DNA from 2 places in the Vibrio jasicida 090810c genome. Region 1 is predicted to be linked to the other one. Evidence: predicted binding sites of a transcription regulator. Region 1 holds the regulator's gene; the other holds the start of a gene.
What was found. Region 1 encodes MetJ, which represses methionine synthesis genes. Its sites were predicted from a motif close to TTAGACNTNTANANGTCTAA; they were not measured.

Region 1 (3,160 bases):
TCCAAGCACTGCGGCTTTTTGAGCTTCTGTTAACGGAGCCGTTAACTCTGCTAGAGTACTGAATTCATCTTGAAGGGAAGCAAGCAGTTGCGTCTGTGCCTCACCTGTTAACAAAGCTTCTACCAATTCAGTTTGGAAGTGTCTCAAGCTTTGTAATGCTTCATGCGCAACACGACCGTCTTTATCTAAACCTTCAAGAAACTCGATCAAGCGATTGGTGGTTTTCCCTGCCGCAGACACCACGACTAAATCATTTTCGGCTGAATACTCTTTTAGTATTTCAACCACACGTAAATAGCATTCGGGGTTGGCTAAACTGCTGCCGCCAAATTTATGCAGCTGACGTTGTACACTCATGACTTTTCTCTCTCCCGATTACTGTGCTGCTTTTAAAAATGCTTGCTCAAGATCGGCGATCAAATCCTGTGCATCTTCAAGACCAACGGATAAGCGCAGTAACTGTTGAGAAACACCAGCTTCAGCTAATGCCGCTTCCCCCATCGCGCGATGTGTCATCGATGCTGGATGACAAATCAAGCTTTCAACCCCACCCAAGGACTCTGCTAACGAAAACAATTCCAGCTCTTTTACAAACACTTTGAGCTGTTCAAATGATCCTGCGAATTCGAAGCTCAACATAGAGCCAAAACCGGATTGCTGCTTCTTGGCGATGTCATGTCCAGGATGCTCTGGCAAACTTGGGTGATAAATCTGTGCAACTAACGATTGAGTCTGTAAGTAAGCAAGTACATCTTGAGAACTTTCTTCATGAACTCGCATTCGCGCACCCAGCGTACGAATTCCTCTTAATGTCATGTAACTGTCGAATGGTGTTCCCGTCGCCCCAATGCAATTGCCCCACCACGCCAGCTCTTCTGCATGCTCTTCACTCTTAGTGATCACCACACCACCAATAACGTCGGAGTGACCGTTAATGTATTTCGTCGTAGAGTGGATAACAAAATCCGCACCTAGCTCCAAAGGCTTTTGGTACACAGGTGTCAAAAAGGTATTGTCCACGGCAACCAGTGCACCGACTTGTTTTGCCTTTTCACACACAGCGGCAATATCGACCACGCGCACAAGCGGGTTTGACGGTGTTTCTAGCAAGATAAGCTTTGGTTTTTTCGCAATCGCCGCATCAAGAGCTTGCTGATCCGACTGATCGACAAACTGCACTTTAAAATCACCCTTGTTCGCACGAGTATTGAAAAGACGATAGGTACCGCCGTAGCAATCGTGCGGCGCTACAATTAGATCATCAGGACCAAGAAACGTCGATACCCAAAGGTTTAATGCTGATGTACCACAGTTAGTGACAACCGCTCCTTTGCCTGATTCAAGCTCGTACAATGCTTGCTCTAGTAAGCCTCGGTTAGGGTTACCAGAACGGGTATAATCGTATTGAGGCACTTCACCGAATGCAGGGAAGCCATAGTTAGTAGAAAGGTAAATAGGTGGTACAACAGCGTTGTATTGGCTGTCTGACTCGATACCAGTGCGTACAGCAATGGTCGCAGGCTTACGGGTGCTCATGGGTGTATCCTTTCACGGGTGGTGACATCTAAATGGGAATGCGCTATATCTAGCTTGTATTGCTCAATTGATTAACACTCTTCCCTAACTATTAACCTCACTTTACTTGTCTAAAAATGAGACGTCAACACTTCTAGACGTCCATATGTCTTTGCTTATGGCAGTAAATGCAGCTAAAATCAGCACCTATATTTATTTTTCTAACTTATTACATTAATGAAGGTGCGCAATGGCTGACTGGAATGGCGAATACATTAGCCCGTATGCTGAGCACGGTAAAAAAAGCGAACAAGTGAAAAAGATTACCGTCTCAATCCCGCTAAAAGTTTTAAAAGTGCTGACTGATGAGCGAACACGCCGCCAGATCAACAACTTACGCCATGCGACTAACAGTGAACTACTGTGTGAAGCGTTCCTACACGCTTACACAGGTCAACCACTGCCAACTGATGAAGATTTGCGTAAAGACCGTCCAGACGATATTCCTACCGAAGCAAAAGCAATCATGACAGCGATGGGAATCGAATTCGAAGCATTCGACGAAGAATAATTGCTTACAAATTCGTCGATGATAGAAGCTGTGCTGGGGACGGTTTCCAAGAACAAAAAAAGGGACGCTCTCGCGTCCCTTTTTTATTTTTAAATTTTACTTTACCACTATTGAGCCATGTAATTCTCTGGCATTTCAATACGTGCCACACCAGAGTCAACCGCAGCTTGAGCCACCGCTTTTGCCACGCGTGGTAGTAGGCGTGAATCCATTGGCTTTGGAATGATGTAGTCAGTTCCGAACTCTAGCTTATCGACGCCAGCTGCTTTTAATACCGCTTCCGGTACTGGCTCTTTCGCCAATTCACGAATCGCGTCAACCGCAGCCAGTTTCATTTCATCATTGATCTCGCTTGCACGAACATCCAATGCGCCACGGAAGATGAATGGGAAACACAATACGTTGTTTACTTGGTTCGGGTAGTCACTGCGACCTGTACCCATGATCAAGTCATCACGCACTTCGTGAGCCAATTCAGGTTTGATTTCTGGATCTGGGTTTGAACATGCGAACACAACTGGCTTGTCTGCCATGAGCTTCAATGCTTCTGCAGGTAGTAGATTTGGACCCGATACACCCAAGAAAAGATCTGCACCTTCAATCACATCTTCCAACGTGCGCTTATCTGTGTTGTTAGCAAACAGCTGTTTGTATTCATTGAGATCATCACGACGCGTGTGGATCACCCCTTTACGATCCAGCATGTAGATCTTCTCGCGCATCGCGCCACATTTGATCAACAGCTCCATACACGCGACTGCCGCCGCACCCGCGCCTAAACAAACAATCGTTGAGTCTTCGAGCTTCTTACCTTGCAGCTCGATTGCATTCAACATACCTGCTGCCGTTACGATCGCTGTACCGTGTTGATCGTCATGGAATACTGGCACGTCACAGCGCTCAATCAGACGCTTTTCAATCTCAAAACAATCTGGTGCTTTGATATCTTCTAGGTTGATACCACCGAATGTATCAGCAATGTTTGCTACTGTGTCGACAAATTCATCGATCGTGCGGTGTTTTACTTCGATATCAATTGAGTCTAAACCAGCAAAGCGTTTGAACAATAGCGCT
Region 2 (3,160 bases), 1.3 Mb from region 1:
CCCTGAGCAGAAATGAACGAAGAATAAAACGGAGTAAGGAACACTTGGTATTCTTTGTTTCTGAATACCAAGTGGTGTGCTGAAGTTCAACAGTTAAGACATTCGATTGAGCTGTGTTTGGTATTTCTTTTTAAGTGCTTCATTACCTGCTGCGCCTTCAAGTTCAACCATTAAACGAAGCGAAGGTTTTTTGACCCCATACATTTGATTAAAGCGCATAAGACGAATGCGTGCATCTGTGTAGTTGCCGCTTTCTATTTCTAACTTTGCTAACTGGAGAATGGATTTTGGACGGTGAGGGTCATGATCAATAGCGCGCGTGAAATAGTATTTTGCTCTTTCTGTATTGTCGGATTTGAGTGCGCAAAAGCCTGCATTCTCATAACTAGCAGGGATAAGGAAGTAATAAGGCTGTTCAATGGCGCGGTTGAACATTTTATCCGCTTTCTCAAAACTTCCTTGCTTACATAAGAATGTGCCGTAGTTATTAAGTACGTTACCGTTTTTGGAATGTTGTCGCAGAGAACGTTTGTACATCTCTTCTGCTTTTTTGTCTTCACCAACCGTTTCGTAATAATGAGCCATAGAAAGCTGAGCACGGTAGTAGCTTGGAGCGTGGGTGAGGGCTTGTTGGAAGTTATCATGTGCTCGGATCATGTTGCCACCGTCTAGGTATCCCAAACCAAGTGCGATACGAGACTCAGCCATGGCGACCGGGTCGGCTTTTACAACTGGACTATTACCATCTTCATTCACGGTCACACAACCGAGCAGGCCAAACTGAGTCGCCAGTATAAGAGCGCTGAGTTTTATGATCTTCATTTGTCTTTCCCACATCCCTAATTCTTTCAGCATGATATGAATTACAGTGCAAAAGCCTAATGAGGAAAAAACACAATGCGATCAGGTTTGCAAACTCGTATGAAAAAGCCGCCAGTTGGCGGCTTGGTTCACAATCTCTACGAGTGAATTAATCGTCTTTGGTAAAGGCGGCTTCGCTGAAATGGTCCAGGTCGTAAGGCGTTTGTTGATAAACGCAGTAGTTTAGCCAGTTTGAGAAAAGCAGGTGACCATGGCTACGCCAACTTGCGACAGGGCCGTTATCCGGATTGTTGTTCGGGTAATAATTAACAGGAATAGCGGGCTCCATGCCTTCACCTAAATCACGAATGTACTCATTATGTAACGTATGAGAGTCGTATTCAGGATGACCAGTGACAAAGACGTTACGTTTGTCTTTGGTTGTTGCAAGGTAAACACCCGCAACATCAGACGTGGCGAGAATATCGAGATCGGTATGTTCTTCTAAGAACTCTCGTGAGAAATCTGCATAACGAGAATGTGGCGCCAAGAAAGTATCGTCAAAACCACGCAGAACTGGGTGGTAAGGGTTGTGAATTTTATGATGATAAACCCCAGATAACTTTTCTTTGCGGGTTTTTTTGGGTAAATCGTAAAGCAGTTTTAAACCTGCTTGTGCTGCCCAACACACATACAGTGTGGAGGTCACGTGGTCTTTTGCCCATTCCATGATGGTTTTTAAGTGGTCCCAATAAATGACATCTTCAAATTGGACCAAACCGAGTGGCGCCCCAGTAATGATCATGCCATCGAAATTTTTACCTTTTACCATTTCAAATTGACGGTAGAAGGTATCAAGATGCTCAGTTGGTGTGTTCTTACTTGGACGATTATCGATACGCAGTAGCTCGACATTTACTTGCAGAGGGCTGTTTGAAAGTAGGCGAAGAAACTGAGTTTCGGTCTCAATTTTTTTTGGCATTAAATTGAGGATAAGCACTCGCAATGGACGGATTTCCTGACTTGCCGCTCGACTCTCGCTCATCACAAAGATGTTCTCTGTCCTTAATACATCGCTAGCGGGTAACTGATCTGGAATTCTAATTGGCACGGCTTTCTCTCCCTAAGCTTCACTTTTTAGACGTCTATACATCTAAAGCTAACGCAATTGCTTACGGATGTCGATACGAAATGTGACTTTGCACAAGATTTCTTTTGCCCAATAAAACAAAATGCCCAGTGGTTAACTGGGCGTAATAGCTAAGCAAGTTGGTCATTACCTTCAATTAGATAATGATTACTGACCGAGCCTTCGGTACGAGCTTTAAGATGCGGAATATAATCTGGGTCATTCATAAAATTGAGCGCAGCCTGCCGAGATGGCCATTCGATAATGATTCGAAGGGCTGGTGAGTCTCCCGTTCCTTCCAACCGTTCATGAACATTAGTACGTGCAATGTAGTTGCCACCGTGTTTCTCAACTAAATCGTTTGAAACGTTTACATAAGCGGGTACCCAGTCTTGGCTGGTAGGGGTTACATCTAGTACAGAATAATAGGTCACGGTTTGCTCCTTATTTGTGCTCTGACCAATGAATTTTAGTGTAATGAGATAAAGCGATTGTGATAAGCAAGAAGGATTGCAAAACACTTTTTAGATTCTATTGATAATGGGAATCGGATGACGATAACGCTTAACGAAAGCGTATTGAATATCCGATTAAGTGAACGACCAATTGTGATTGCGGCAAGGTTTCTGATTACATCTTACTGCAACGTGTCGGCTAGCATTTGTAGGTTATTATGATATCAAGTTAGTATGATTCTTGAGCTGTGATACTAATAAATACCTTAATCAGCTAACCGACGCGTGCTTTAAGTGCGTTGTTTGGGTCATCATCGTCAGTGGAGGACATCATGTTCGGTATGTTTAAAAAGAAAGAGACGATTCAGAGTATTGCGCATCAGGTACCAACTCTCTTGCTGAAAGAGTTTGGCGATAAGGAAGCTTACTCGCCAGAAGAAATTGACCAAGCGTTAAATCAACTCGGTCATGAAAAGCATGCGGATGCTACGAGGTATCAATACGCTTATGGCATGTTTGCGAACTTAGTCAGTTATGAACGACTGGGTTTAACGGAAGAGCTTGGTAATTATGGTCATTTTCAGCGAGAAGTCGGCAAGATGCTGCTCAACACACCCGAGCCTATCGATATGCACATATACTTTGAACTTGCTCAGCAACCTGAGTTTAATACAAACCAAGTTGATGTCGGCAATGAAGCAAAGGTTGTCGAGAGCAGTGTGGGTGGCAGCCACTAGTGTCAGGGCCGAATTTTAACATCCATTTTCTTGCTGAT

Region 2: metA (homoserine O-acetyltransferase MetA) is a predicted target of MetJ. The motif match lies at 1,939-1,958, and genes of this name have one in related genera.

Annotation. Positions count from the first base shown of each region.
Region 1 is NZ_CP025792.1:2,580,349-2,583,508, reverse strand. It holds gene C1S73_RS12355 (bifunctional aspartate kinase/homoserine dehydrogenase II) at 1-357, opposite strand, end outside; gene C1S73_RS12350 (O-succinylhomoserine (thiol)-lyase) at 376-1,536, opposite strand; gene metJ (met regulon transcriptional regulator MetJ) at 1,766-2,086, shown strand; gene C1S73_RS12340 (malic enzyme-like NAD(P)-binding protein) at 2,194-3,160, opposite strand, start outside.
Region 2 is NZ_CP025792.1:207,858-211,017, forward strand. It holds gene pilW (type IV pilus biogenesis/stability protein PilW) at 94-822, opposite strand; gene metA (homoserine O-acetyltransferase MetA) at 971-1,912, opposite strand; gene C1S73_RS01290 (DUF1330 domain-containing protein) at 2,062-2,364, opposite strand; gene C1S73_RS01295 (hypothetical protein) at 2,718-3,122, shown strand; gene C1S73_RS01300 (GNAT family N-acetyltransferase) at 3,122-3,160, shown strand, end outside.